DNA from 4 places in the Cobetia sp. UIB-001 genome. Region 1 is predicted to be linked to each of the others. Evidence: predicted binding sites of a transcription regulator. Region 1 holds the regulator's gene; each other region holds the start of a gene.
What was found. Region 1 encodes sigma-54, which starts transcription at its own class of promoters, with help from an activator protein. Its sites were predicted from a motif close to TGGCACNNNNNTTGCTNT; they were not measured.
Positions count from the first base shown of each region.

Region 2: the regulator sigma-54 is predicted to act here: its motif matches at 1,903-1,920, upstream of HA399_RS00290 (amino acid ABC transporter substrate-binding protein).
Region 3: the regulator sigma-54 is predicted to act here: its motif matches at 1,906-1,923, upstream of glnT (type III glutamate--ammonia ligase).
Region 4: the regulator sigma-54 is predicted to act here: its motif matches at 2,494-2,511, upstream of HA399_RS02060 (ANTAR domain-containing response regulator).

Region 1 is NZ_CP058244.1:819,306-822,885, forward strand. Features, by position in the region: gene HA399_RS03440 (PTS sugar transporter subunit IIA) at 1-124, opposite strand, end outside; gene hpf (ribosome hibernation-promoting factor, HPF/YfiA family) at 134-442, opposite strand; gene HA399_RS03450 (RNA polymerase factor sigma-54) at 1,103-2,551, opposite strand; gene lptB (LPS export ABC transporter ATP-binding protein) at 2,785-3,522, opposite strand; gene lptA (lipopolysaccharide transport periplasmic protein LptA) at 3,526-3,580, opposite strand, start outside.
Region 2 is NZ_CP058244.1:64,085-67,664, reverse strand. Features, by position in the region: gene HA399_RS00295 (amino acid ABC transporter permease) at 1-536, opposite strand, end outside; gene HA399_RS00290 (amino acid ABC transporter substrate-binding protein) at 792-1,817, opposite strand; gene speE (polyamine aminopropyltransferase) at 2,248-3,111, opposite strand; gene HA399_RS00280 (VanZ family protein) at 3,399-3,580, opposite strand, start outside.
Region 3 is NZ_CP058244.1:1,693,623-1,697,202, reverse strand. Features, by position in the region: gene HA399_RS07180 (glutamine amidotransferase family protein) at 1-299, opposite strand, end outside; gene glnT (type III glutamate--ammonia ligase) at 417-1,751, opposite strand; gene HA399_RS07170 (aminomethyltransferase family protein) at 2,438-3,580, shown strand, end outside.
Region 4 is NZ_CP058244.1:456,452-460,031, reverse strand. Features, by position in the region: gene HA399_RS02070 (TetR family transcriptional regulator C-terminal domain-containing protein) at 1-450, opposite strand, end outside; gene HA399_RS02065 (CmpA/NrtA family ABC transporter substrate-binding protein) at 618-1,826, opposite strand; gene HA399_RS02060 (ANTAR domain-containing response regulator) at 1,877-2,452, opposite strand; gene HA399_RS02055 (NarK family nitrate/nitrite MFS transporter) at 3,015-3,580, shown strand, end outside.

The DNA of each region.
Region 1 (3,580 bases):
GGCTATCCAGGCTGGGAATGTTCTGTGCGATGAAGGTACTGAAGAATTCAAGCACCCGCTTCTTGCTCCCCCCGGGGACACCGTACAGCGTGCGCTCGGGGGGAAGGATCTGATCAAGTGTCATGGCTGAAGGTCAACGGGTCCCGGTGCCCTGAGAGCGAGCCTGGGACTTTTCCTTGTGTTTGACCAGCTGGCGATCCAGCTTGTCGGCGAGCGCGTCGATGGCAGCGTACATGTTGGGGTCTTCTGCCAGGGCGTGGAGGTCAGCGCCTGCCGCGTGCAAGGTGCAGGCAGCCTGCTGGCGCTCCTTCTCGATCGACAGTGTCACCTGAACATTGGTGATGTTGTCGTAATGCCGTTCGAGGCGAGCGAGCTTCTCGTTGACGTAATCGCGGAGAGGATCGGTAAGTTCCACATGATGCCCGGTGATATTCACTTGCATGGACACGCTCCTTTATCCAGCGGGTTGCCATTCAATTGTAACCCTTTTTGACTACGAGCAAACCCTGATCGGACGCTCTGCAACAGGCTTGACGGCCACCGTCTGGCGATGTTTTCGCACCCTTGCCAGTGGCGTCAGATGTCGTGAGCGTCTGTACCGACAATGCCCAAGCTTTGCGCAAAGATCAACGCTGCGCTGCATCGTGGCTCAGTGCTTGTCTTCAACTCAGTGAGGGGTAACGGAGTGGACTTCAAGGGCACGTCTGGTGGGTGGTGCGTGAAAGACGCGCAAGAAGGCGGGTTTTCGTCGCCAATCCCTGCATGTACGTCGCCTTTCAGGCGCTTCGATTGCGTGGGACAAGCGGCGTTCCGGGAGGTTCTTCGGGTGTCATCCAGGTGCAATACGCGCAAAAGTGACTTTAAAAACATGCGATTGACGGTAAATGACGCTGCCGGAACGGCGGTTTTTTGCCGTCATTCTGCGCGCTGTCATGGGCCATGACGGGCAATTGACGAGCGGTTGACGGGATGACAGAGCGCGCGACAGGCGTACCGCTACTCGCGAAGTCAGAGGCTGATGAGCGGAAAATCCAACGCTTGAGGTTGGTGGCGGCTGCCATTGTGGAGGTGAAAGCAGGGCATGGCAGCCGCAGGTGACGCGTCAGGCCAGACGCTTGCGCTCGCTTGAGGACGGAATGCCCATCGCTTCGCGGTACTTGGCCACGGTACGACGTGCGACCTCGATGCCATCGCTGGCAAGCAGATCGACCAGGCGCGAGTCAGAGAGAGGCTTGCGGGCCGGCTCTTCCGCGATCAGCTTGCGGATGCGGGCACGAATGGCGGTGCTTGAGTGGGCGTCGCCACTGCCGCTGCCACCGACCTGGCTCGAGAAGAAGAACTTGAGCTCGAAGACGCCGCGCGGGGTGTGGATGTACTTCTGGGTCGTGACCCGCGAGATGGTCGATTCGTGCATCTCGACCACTTCGGCGATGTTGGCCAGAATCAACGGCTTCATCCCTTCCTCGCCTTGCTCGAGGAAGTCGATCTGACGCGCCATGATCTCGCGGCCGACCTTGAGCAGGGTGTCATTGCGCGATGACAGGCTCTTCATCAGCCAGCGCGCTTCCTGCAGGTTGTCCTTGAGGAAGGTGTTGTCGGCGGACTTGTCGGCACGCTTGATCAGCGCGGCGTATTCCGGCTGGATGCGCAGCTTGGGCAGCGCTTCCGGGTTGAGCTCGACCTGCCAGCCATGGCGGGTATGGCGCACCAGCAGATCAGGGATCACGTAATCGCTGGCGGGCTCGCCCCAGGCGGATGCCGGACGCGGATCGAGCGCGCGTACCAGGCGGATGACGTGATCCAGCTCGTCATCGTCAAGGCTCAGGCGGCGCTTGAGCAGCTTGCGGTCATCGTTGCCCAGTGCCTCGAGGAATTGACGTACCAGGCGGCGCGCCTGCGCCAGCAGCGGCAGATCATCCGGCAACAGTGCCAGTTGCAGCAGCAGGCATTCGCGCAGATCACGGGCGAAGACGCCGGTCGGGTCGAACTGTTGCAGACGCAGCAATACCTGCTCGAGCTCGGAGGCCTTGAGGCCGGGCAGGCCCTGGCCGCGCAGGCCATCGACCAGCTCGTCGAGTGACAGGCTCAGATAGCCGGCACCGTCGACGGCATCGATCAGGCTCTCCGCCATCTGGCGTTCACGGCCATCGAGGTCGGTCATCGCCAGCTGCCAGCGCAGGTGGTCCTGCAGGCTCTCGACGCTGGTATTGCGATCGAAGTCCGGCCCTTCTTCACTCCCGCTGCCACTGCCGGAGCTGGTCAGGCTACCGGCGTGGTCCTGGTAGAGGTCCGACCAGTCACTGTCGAGGGGGTATTCCTCGGGAATCTCGCTCGAGGAGTCGGCAGTGGAGATCTCGCTCGAATCCTGTGTCTCGACGACATCCAGCGACTCGTAGTCCTCGTCGAGCTCCAACATGGGGTTGGACTCGAGGGCTTGCTGAATCTCCTGACGCAGGTCGAGCGTCGACAGCTGCAGCAGCTGGATCGCTTGCTGGAGCTGCGGCGTCATGGTCAGCGAGGTGCCGAGGCGGAGTTGCAGGGTGGGTTTCATGGAGTCAGTCAATTCACGGCAAAGGAACGTGCTTACTACGCTATACCGTGACTCGGGGCACTGACAAGTGGTTGCCGTGAATATTCAAGCAACTTGCATGCCATGTTTCCACCAAGGTGGTATGGACGTCATGCATGCGTCTGATGTCAGACATGAAAAAGCCGCTACGCGATAAAATCACGCAGCGGCTTTCGAAGCTTTTACCTCGCGAGGACTCAGCGCAGGCGCTGACCCTAGAGCGTGAACTCGTGGCCCAGGTAGACGTCGCGCACCTGCTGGTTGGCCAGGATGGAGTCCGCATCACCGTGGGCGATGATCTGGCCATCGCCGACGATATAGGCGGTGTCACAGATATCGAGTGTCTCGCGCACGTTGTGGTCGGTGATCAGCACGCCGATGCCTCGGTCGCGCAGTTGACGCACGATGCTCTTGATCTCGCCCACCGAGATGGGGTCGACGCCGGCGAAGGGCTCATCGAGCAGCACGAAGTCCGGCTCGGTGGCCAGTGCACGGGCGATCTCGACCCGACGACGCTCGCCGCCGGACAGGCTCATGCCGGCGCTGGCGCGGATGTGCGTGATGCTGAATTCCTCGAGCAACTCTTCAAGGCGTGCCTTGCGGCCATTGCGATCCAGGTCCTTGCGGGTCTCCAGGATCGCCATGATGTTGTCGGCCACCGACAGCTTGCGGAAGATCGACGCTTCCTGCGGCAGATAGCCGATGCCGGCACGTGCACGCTGGTGCATGGCGGCAGCGGAGAGGTCCTTGTCATCGATGGAGACGTTGCCGGCATCGGCGCGCACCAGCCCGACGATCATGTAGAACGAGGTCGTCTTGCCGGCGCCATTGGGGCCCAGCAGGCCGACGATGTCGCCTTGGCGGATCTCCAGCGAGATGTCCTTGACCACCTTGCGGCCCTTGTAGGCCTTGGCCAGATGGCGAGCGCTCAGCGTACGCGGAGTAGCAGTCATGACTCAGTTTTCCTTGCTGGCATTGGCGCCGCGCGGCGTCAGAGTCATGTGCACGCGA
Region 2 (3,580 bases), 760 kb from region 1:
GGGGCCGGCACGAACAGACCGCGAACATTGAGGAAGAACGCCTCGCCCAGCGACAGCGAGCCACGCGGACTCGGCAGGGTTCTCAGGACGGCGAAATACCAGAAGAAGATCTGCAGCAGCAGCGGGATATTGCGGAAGACTTCGATATAGACCGCCGCCAGCCGTGAGATCAGCCAGTTGGGGGACAGGCGCGCGACCCCCATGACGAAGCCGATCACGGTCGCGGCGATGACACCCAGTGCGGATATCAACAAGGTATTGAGCAGGCCGACGATGAAGGTATCGCCATAGGTGGATTGCTCGGAATAGTCGATCAGGCTCTGCAGGATGCCAAAGCCTGCGGTGTTGTCCAGAAAGGCAAAGCCGGTGGTGATGCCACGGCTTTCGAGGTTGGTCAGGGTATTGCTGACGATGATCGCCAACACACCGAACACGCCTGCCAGCATCAATAGCTGGAAGATCAGTGCCCGCTTGGCCGGGTCACGCCAGAATGGTGGCTTGACCGTGGCCGGCGGGCGAGAAGCAGGTTGTGTCATACAGGCAATCTCCGCCGGAAAGCTATGCGACTTCCGCCTGCCGTCCTATCGAACGGCAGATCAGTTATCTCTCGGCACTCGATGAATGGGTCACGAGGAACAGGCTGGGCCTCACAGGCTGGGCCTCATGAACTGGGGCCCACATGACGCTGGCCAGAGAAAGTGGAGCAAGACGCTCACTTCCCCTGGCCAGCGTCCTTGCTCAGCCTGTCATGAGGGGCAAGGCCCACCCGCAGTACAGGGCGAGCCCGCGCATCAGCGAACCGGCGGGGCGTACTGGACGCCGCCATCGGTCCACAGTGCGTTCAAGCCGCGCTCGATACCCAGTGCGGAGCCGGTACCGACGTTGCGCTCGAACATCTGGCCGTAGTTACCGACCTGCTTGATGACCTGGTAGGCCCAGTCAGCCGGCAGCCCCATGGCTTCCCCGTAGTTGCCATCGGCACCGACCAGGCGCGCGACGTTCGGGTTGGTGTCCGACTTCTTCTCTTCGATGTTGTCGGAGCTCAGCCCCATCTCTTCGGCGTTGATCTGGGCGAACAGGGTCCATTTGACGATGTTGAACCACTGGTCATCGCCCTGACGGACGACGGGGCCCAGCGGTTCCTTGGAGATGACTTCCGGCAGCACCATCGCGGACGCCGGATCGGAGAGCTTGATACGCAGCGCGTAGAGCTGGGATTGGTCGGAGGTCAGGACGTCACAACGACCGGCTTCGAAACCCTTGACGGTCTGGTCGGAGGTATCGAAGACGACCGGCTCGAAGGACATGTCGTTCAGGCGGAAGTAGTCCGCCAGGTTGAGCTCGGTGGTGGTGCCGGACTGGATGCAGACGGCGGCACCGTCCAGCTCCTTGGCACTGGCGACGCCCAGGTCCTTGCTGACCATGAAGCCCTGGCCGTCGTAATAGTTCACGCCAGCGAAGTTGAGGCCCAGTGAGGTGTCACGGGTCGCCGTCCAGGTGGTGTTGCGGGACAGGACATCAATCTCGCCGGACTGCAGCGCGGTGAAACGCTCCTTGGCCGTCAGCGGTACATAGCGCACCTTGCTGGCATCGCCCAGCACGGCAGCGGCGACGCCGCGGCAGACATCGACATCGAGGCCCTGCCAGTTACCGGCGTCATCCGGTGCCGAGAAGCCCGGCAAGCCGGTGCTGACGCCACACTGGACAAAGCCCTTTTCCTTGACGCTATCCAGGGTCGCGGCACTGGCGCCTGTCGCCATGGAGGCGGCCAGGACAGCGGCGCTAGCGATCAGCAGTGGCTTCTTGTTGTTATGCATCGTGATTCCCTCGCGAAAGTCTGGAGTCCGCTCGATCAGCCTCGAGTCAGAAGTGGTGCAATGCATTGCATGGCACCTACCGACAATAGCAAGCCGCGTTCCAATTTCCGCCTATCGCGTGATCCGCTGCGTTCAACGCTGAAAAAAGCGCTAAAACCCAGTGATATAGGCCAAAGCCTCGGAGTGGGGCGGCGGATCATTCCGCGCGATTGCCGCGCAGTTAGGCTCATGGCGAGACCAGTTCGCCTCATATCGGTGCAAAATAAAAACGGCCGTTTCATTGCGAAACGGCCGTTGGCGGTGCAGCGATGTGGCGCGAGTGGCAGATTGCGACCAATGTCTCGGTCTGCCTGACTCAACGCTTGTTCATCCCGTCAGGCACGTTTTCGTGCCTGATGGGACTCCCTTGCCACTGCAAGGTGCATGCAGATCACTTCTCCAGCAGGCGCTGCATGAAGGGCGGCAGCACCAGGGCGGCGCGATGGCCTTCGACGGTATAGAAGTCACACGCGAAGGTGGCGGCAGCGGCATCTTCCTCGCGGAATGACTTCACGTCACAGCTCTTGCCCGCCAGGGTGCAGCTCCACCAGCCGGACGGATACACCGGCTGCGGGAACGGCAGGGTCGCGACGCTATCAAAGCCCGCTTCGCCCATGTCGTTGCGCAGGTCCTTGATGATGGAATCGGTGTGATAGAGCGGAGACTCGCTCTGCTGCACCATCAGGCCGCCCTGCTTGAGGATACGATGGCAGCGCTTGAGGAAGTCGGTCTTGAACAGACCTTCCGCCGGGCCGACCGGGTCGGTGGAATCGACGATCAGCACATCGATGCTCTCGTCCGGGCAGTTGTCGACCCACTTGACGCCATCCTCGAACAGCAGCTCGGCGCGCGGGTCGTCATTGGACTCGACCAGCGCCGGGAAGAATTGCTCGGAGGCACGCGTGACCGCCGGATCGATATCGATCTGGGTGACCTTCTCCACGCCCGGGTGCTTGAGCACCTCACGCAGGGTGCCGCAATCGCCACCGCCGATGATGACGACACGCTTGGGGTCTGCATGAGCGAACAGCGCCGGGTGCGACATCATCTCGTGATAGAGGAAGTTGTCACGGTCAGTCAGCATCACGCAGCCGTCCAGCACCATCAGGTTGCCGTAGGTCTCGGTGGCATAGACTTCGAGGTGCTGATAAGGGGTCTGCTCGTCATGCAGCTTGTGGCTGACCTTGAGCGAGAAGGCGCTGCCGTGGCGATCGAAGATTTCGGTAAACCAGGAGCCATCGAGACGTTCGGTCATGGGGGACCCTCGCATTGGATATCACAGACGGGATATCAAGGTATGGATAGAGACGGCACGATGGCCATCGGAAATTGCGCCAATCAGCACTGCGCCAGCGTCAGGCCGGCAGTTCACGGCCCGCATGACGACCACGCGGCGTGATGTCGTGATACGCGACATGCCGGGCAAGCGCCAACATGGCGCAGGCGCTGCACCATAGCCAAAGACGGCCGGAGTGGAAAGTGTTGATGCATGACAATTTCAGACAGGCCGCGTATCGATGACACGCGGCCCGGGGGAGAGGCTCAGCGAGAAGCCGGCCCGAGGCGGACCAGATGCAGAATCAGTCGGACGCACTGAAACACTCCCAGCCCGATGAGGATGCCGGCGAGGTCCGCCAGTGCATCCAGCACCTCAGCGCCGCGATAGGGAATCGCCAGCTGCAGACATTCGATGGCGACGCCCAGCAGCAGCAGGACCGGCAGGA
Region 3 (3,580 bases), 870 kb from region 1:
CCGCGCACGGCACTTTCTTCCCCGGCGATCTTGAATACCGCGACACTGGCATTGCTGAACCAGTCCGCCACCGTGCCGACCTGCTCGCCCAGGCCCTTGGCGATCGCCTCCCAATCCTCATCGGCACCATCGCTTTGCAGCGTCAGCTTGATGCCAGCGTCAAATTCATCGCCATAGATGGCGAAGCCGGCGCTGTCCGGGCCGCGATCGGTCATCGCGATCAACATCGGCTCGAACAGCTCCCCCAGGCGCGATTCCAGCGCCGGGTTCTTGAGATAAAGCCCTACGATTCCACACATGGTGATGTCCTCTCACGGGCAGGAGGCGTCTCCTGCCTGATGTCTTGAGCGTGGTGGTGACAGTGGCGACCCTCGTCTGGCATGCCCCGCGAGATCCGCGAGCGCCGCCGGATGAGATCAGAAGAATTCGGCGTAGCGCTGGACTTCCCAGGCACTGACCTGTGCGTTGTAATCCAGCCATTCCTCGCGCTTGAGGCGCATGAACTCGGCGCAGATTCCCTCGCCCAGGCTCTCGCGCAGAATGCTGTCCGCCTCGAGCGCATCGATGGCCAGCGAAAGATTCTGCGGCAGCTTCTCGATGCCCTTCTCGGCGCATTCGCTCGCGGTCAGCGAGTAGAGATTGATGTTGTGGGGCGTGCCCGGGTCCAGCTTGCGCGCCACGCCATCCAGCCCCGCCGCGATGATGGCGGCGTGCACGAGATAGGGGTTGCAGCCGGCGTCCGGCAGGCGGAACTCGAGGCGACCATAGGGCACACGCACCATGGCCGAGCGGTTGTTGTCACCGTAGGCGATGAAGACCGGCGCCCAGGTCGCGCCGCTGGTGCTGCCACCACCGACCAGACGCTTGTAGGAATTGACGGTCGGCGCGGCAAAGGCACACAGCGCCGGGGCATGTGCCAGCAGTCCGCCGAGGAAGTGGTACGCCAGCGGCGACAGACCCATGCCCTGGGCGTCGGAGTCATCGCCGAACAGGTTGCGGCCGGTGTCATCACACACGGACAGGTGGAAGTGCATGCCGTTGCCCGGGCGGTCCGCCAGCGGCTTGGGCATGAAGGAGCACACCATGCCCAGGTCATTGGCGATCTCGCCGGCGGCCATGCGCACGAAGGTGAAGCGGTCTGCCGAGGTCAGCGCATCGCTGTAGGTGTAGTTGATCTCGAACTGGCCGTTGGCGTCCTCGTGATCGATCTGATAGACGTCGAAGTCCACCGCCTGCAGCGATTCGACCAGGCGCTCGAGGAATTCACGCGAACGCGACAGGCCCTTGTAGTCGTAGCAGGGCTTGGCGAGGGTATCGCTCTCGTCCACCGGCAACAGCTCACCCGCTTCCCCCCGGCGGAACAGCGAGAATTCCGGCTCCAGCCCGCTATTGAGCGTCCAGCCCTTCTCCTTCAGGCGCTCCAGCTGCTTGAGCAGCACCACGCGGCTATCGTTGGCGAACGGTTGCCCATTGACGTAGCCATCACAGGCCATGCGTGCATAACCCGGCTGCCACGGCACCAGCGACAACGAGCTCAGATCACCCCGCGCCATGAAGTCCGGCCCCTCCGGCGACATGCCGAGACCACTGACGGCGAAGCCGGCAAAGCCGGCGCCCTTCTCGACCACATCCATCAGGCAATTGGCCGGCACGGACTTGGTCTTGGCAGCGCCATGAATATCCACGAACTGCGCCAGCAGATAGCGAATGTCGTGATCCTTGATGAACTGTTGCGCGTTTTCGGGTGACATCTGGGTTTCCTCTGAGAGCGGACCGGGTTCCATCTCCCTCGACACTGTCTGCCACCCCGGGAAACCTGACCCCTTGTGGTGACTCGCCACGTCAAGATAGCGGATGAAACGAGTTTTTGTGATTCCTGCTGGTCAACTTTATTTCCCTCAAAGAAAAGCATGCAGCATGCCATTTCGCCAGTTGCCGCCCAGAACTTTTCACCAACCTCCTGTTTTGCATGGAAATTTATTTTCCAAGCTCATTTCACCCCACAGGAAACGCCAGGTGATCATGAGTGAATTCCTACCCGTTTCTCGAAATAGGCATCATTTCGGTGCCCAAAGCTCTCTCTTCGCACCAGCATGACGCAAAACGCTAATATTCACGCCCGAATTCGTGCTGCCAATCGGCGCCTGACTCGCTCAAGGGCTGTCGTGGCCATGGCCTTTGACGGAATTGGCAAGCCCCTTGCTTAACCAAGAGGAATGTTTCTTTCCTTTCAAGAATCGACCCTCGTGCGATCAGGCAAGGCAAGCAGCAGGCACAAGCCCTTGTGAAGCGCCTGAAAAGGCGCCTGAAAAGGCGAAAGAACAACAACACCTCCTGCGGCGGATGCGCGTCTTGCGTGCCATCTTCGCCAGCATCAGCAGGACTACGGCACCCCCCATTTACGCTAGGCAGCACGACTCACAGGAGAAAGGGACGCATGGCGAATTCATGGCGCATCTCGGCACTGGCCGAACAACACCGCAAGCTGGGCGCGGAGCTCGAAGACTGGAATGGCATGGGCACCGCCTGGAATTACGCCGTCTCGGAAACGGCCGATGACCACGAGACCATTCGCACCCGCGCCGGTCTGATGGATGTCTCGGGGCTCAAGAAGATCCACTGCAATGGCCCGCATGCTCAGGCCGTGCTGGATTACGTCACCACGCGGGACATGTCCAAGCTGTATCCGGGCAAGTCGGTGTATGCCAGCGTCTTGAATGAGGCCGGCAAGTTCGTCGACGACTGCATCGTCTATTGCCTGGCGCCGAACTCCTACCTCGTGGTGCACGGCACGGGCACCGCGAATGAAATGCTGGCCAAGAGTGCCCTGGGGCGCGCCGTCAGCCTGACCTTCGATGACGACATGCACGACATGTCACTGCAGGGGCCGGTCGCGGTGGATTTCCTGGAGCGTCACGTGCCGGGTATCCGTGAGCTGCGTTACTTCCACCATCTGCAGACCCAGCTGTTCGGCTGCCACGTGATGATCTCGCGCACCGGCTACACCGGCGAGCGTGGCTACGAGATCTTCTGCAAGGCCAAGGACGCCCCCTCTCTGTGGGAGCAGATCCTCGAGGAGGGTGCCGACATGGGCATCAAGCCGTGCAGCTTCGGCACCCTTGACTGGCTGCGGGTCGAGAGCCACCTGCTGTTCTACCCGGCGGACAATTCCGAAACCTACCCGTACCCCGACCAGCCGGTGGGCGACACCCTGTGGGAACTGGGCCTGGACTTCACCGTCTCGCCGGGCAAGACCGAATTCCGTGGCGCCAGCGAACACTTCGCGCTGCAGGGCAAGGAACGCGTCAAGGTCTATGGCGTGCTGCTGGATTCGAAAGACGTCGCCCAGATCGGTGACAAGGTCTACGCCGACGGCAAGTGTGTCGGTGTCATCACCCAGGGCATGTACTCGCGCCTGAGCGATCGTTCCATGGCGCTGGCACGTCTCGAACCCGGCTATGCCGAGCATGGCACTCCGCTGACCCTCAAGACCGGCACTGACGGCGAGACCAGCCTCTCGGCCATCAGCCACTCCCTGCCCTTCGATGACCCGGAAAAGGCCAAGCGACTGGCTCGCGGC
Region 4 (3,580 bases), 360 kb from region 1:
GACGTTGTCGATGCGGCCCTCGCCGATCCACTGGCGCAGACGTGACTTCTTCATCTCGGCCCACTCCTCGAGCCACACCGTCAGCTCTTCGCCCAGCACCGGCGCACCCTGCATGATCTCGCTGGCCCACACCTTGGAGCCATAGGGGCGCTGGCGCGAGTGCATCATCTTGGCGCGTATGTAGGTGGAGAGCACCAGCTGCGGGTCGTCGTAGGCCTCGAAGCACAGCGCATCTTCCTTCCACAGCGCCAGCAGGCCATCGAGCACCGCGCGATACAGCGCTTCCTTGGTGCTGAAGTAGTAATGCAGATTGGACTTGGGCAGCTCTACCTCGGCGGCAATATCGACCATGCTGGCGCCGACATAGCCCTTGAGAGCGAAGATCTTTTCGGCGGCGAGCAGGATGCGGCCGACATTATCCTTGCGAATCTGAGACTTGCGAGTGGTCATGCGATCCCCTGACGCGGTGCTGGCAGTGCGATGAGAATATCACAACCGCACTGCCAACATGTCTGAGCCGTCAGGTTTGCCCTGTCATCCGGCAAGGGCGACGACTTCTCTGCAAGTGCTGTGCAATCCCGCGCCAGCGCGGATCGGCAAGAACCGCGCCCGTGACATCACTCGAAGACCGCGCCGTCGATGAAGCCATCCGCCGGCATCGGCACCTGGCCCGCCTCACCGCTCAGCCACCAGGGCGCCGGATGCGTGCCTTCACTGCGCTCATCCGCCACCGGTACCACCATGCCCAGCCTGCGGGCCGCCGTGCGGTAGAGATCCGGGCGCACACAACGTGTCAGCGTCGCCTCGAGATCCTCGTCATTGAAGCCCTGCAGATGCCCCCAGCGCTGCATCTGGGCGATGTACCAGCGCGTCTGGGAACGCCACGGGAAGTTGGCCGCATAGCGATGGAAGATGGTCCAGCCGGGATTGTGCTGCTGGAAGTCGTCCACCGACTGCTCGACATCGACGTCTTCCAGCCCGCGTGTCACCACGCTCATCGGCACCTCCGGCATGCCCTCTTCGTGCAGCCACTCGGCGGCCCTGTCCCGATTGCCGGGGCGGTCCAGCCAGGCGCAGGCATTGAGCAGCGCGCGAATCAGCGCCTGATGCGCCAGCGGATGCTGCTCCGCCCAGTCCTCGCGCACGCCCAGCACCTTTTCCTGCCCGAAGCGCCAGATATCGTGACTGCCCGCCACCACCTGCCCCATGCCCTGCGCCGCCGCCAGACTGTTCCAGGGTTCACCGACACAGAAGCCATCCAGCGCACCGCTAGCCAACTGTGCCGCCATCAGCGGCGGCGCCACGGCGCGCATCTCGACGTCGCGATCCGGATTGATGCCGCCAGCCGCCAGCCAGTAGCGCAACAGATAACGATGCGAAGAGAACGGATGCACGCTGGCCAGCTTGAGCAGTGGCTCGCCACGCTGCTTGCGCTCGTGCACATGCGCCGCCAGCGCCTTCGCGACCTGCAACGGACTGGAGAGGTCGTGGCCGTCCTCGCCGAGGGTGGCCATCAGCGCGCGCGACAGCGTGATGGAGTTGCCGCCCAGGTTGAGCGTCATGGCACTGATCACCGGCGTGGCGCGGCCATCCAGGCCCAGGGTCGAGGTCAGCGGCATCAGCGCCAGCATCTGCGCCCCCTGCAGCACACCGGTCTGCAGGTCATCACGCAACGCCGCCCACGAGGGTTGCCACTTGAGTGTCACCGCCAGCCCCTCCTCGCGGAAAAGCCCCAACTGCTCAGCGACCACGAAGGGCGCGGCATCATTGAGTGGCATCAGGCCCAGCGTCAGCTGATGGCCATTCAGGGGTACATCTGTGGGCATCACGCACACCTCTTGAACGATCGAGAGAGAAGGACAGTACGGCGACCGGCTCAGCGCCGACGCGCGGCCTTGAGCAGCTCATCGGCCAGCTCATGCAGGGCCAGGCGCCGGTTCATGGCGGTCTTGCGCAGGTATTGGTAGGCGGCATCTTCACTGAGCCCACGCGTCTCCATCACCACGGCCTTGGCGCGATCGACGCTGCGCCGCTGCACCAATGTGGTCTGGGTACGGTTGAGCTCCCCCTTGAGCGCACGGTGCGCCTCGAAGCTGGTGATGGCGACCTCGACCATGCTGCGCACCATCGCTGGCATGACGTGGTCCACCACATAGGCCGAGACACCGGCGCCAGCCGCCTCACGCACGAGGTCCGGGGCATCTTCACTGGCCAGCATGATCATCGGCTTGGGATAGCGTCGCCCCAGCTGGCCGAGATGCTCCAGGGTGTCGCGGCTGGGCAGGTCGGCGTCGATGATCACCGCATCGGGCTGATGCTGCTCGACCAGCGCGTGCAGGTCCTCGTGCTCGTCAACGCGCAGCGCCACCTCGAAGCCGGCGCTCAATAGCGCCTGCTCCAGCGCGGCGGAGCGCTCACTGCGGACATCGACGATCAGCACGGTCACGGGCATGTCAGGTTTCCTTGGGTCGGGCATGAGACTTGCCGTACACCCAAGCAGGATTCGTGCCGCAATCTGGTGCAACCCTGCGGCCAAAGGCCTTCAGAGCGGCCGAGCCGAAAGCGTCGCTGCACTGCAATGAGGCACGCGCCTGCCCGACCCTCCCAGCGCCATCTGCGTGCGCCAGACTGGTACCTCGCGCCTTGCTGACGCACCGCCAGCGCGCATCGAGCGCGCATCCAGCCCGGGACACCGCCTGCGCGTGCCAACCTATTGCCCTCGCCAAGCCATTGATCTTCTGGGACTTGTCCCGCCCACACCCCCGCAACTGGCGCGCTACTTGCTTTGTTCCTGTCACTTGCCGCACAGACGCTCTGCTGCCGGCAACCATGGCATCACCGACTGCTGCCATCGCTATCCATGACGTGGACCAGGCTCTTCGGAGTACGAGTGCGTCGAACCAGGCCCCTCAATGACGAGGCGCCCTTGCTGTCGTTCATTCACAGCCGTTCGACCACTCGCCGAGCACACCTGACTTCGTGCCCGGCACCGACGCTGAATCAGGAGCCCACTCATGGATATCCGCAACAAGGCCAGCCGCATCCGGCTGTTCAGCTTCAACACCCCGCAAATGCGCGCCTTCCACATGTCGTGGTTCGCCTTCCACGTCTGCTTCTTCGGCTGGTTCGGCATCGCGCCGCTGATGGCCGTGGTGCGTGACGACCTCGGCCTGACCAAGACCCAGATCGGCAACACCATCATCGCCTCCGTCGCCATCACGGTGATCGTGCGCCTCGCCATCGGCGTGCTGTGTGATCGCATCGGGCCACGCAAGGCCTACACCTGGCTGCTGTGCCTCGGCTCGCTGCCGGTGATGTGCATCGGCTTCGCCGACAGCTTCGAATCCTTCTTCCTGGCCCGTCTGGCCATCGGTGCCATCGGCGCCTCCTTCGTCATCACCCAGTACCACACCTCCGTGATGTTCGGCCCCAACGTGGTCGGCACCGCCAACGCCACCACCGCGGGCTGGGGCAACCTGGGCGGCGGCACCACCCAGATGCTGATGCCGCTGGTGATGGCCGGCCTGCTGATGCTGGGCGTCGAGCAGACCCTGGGCTGGCGTCTGGCGATGGTCGTGCC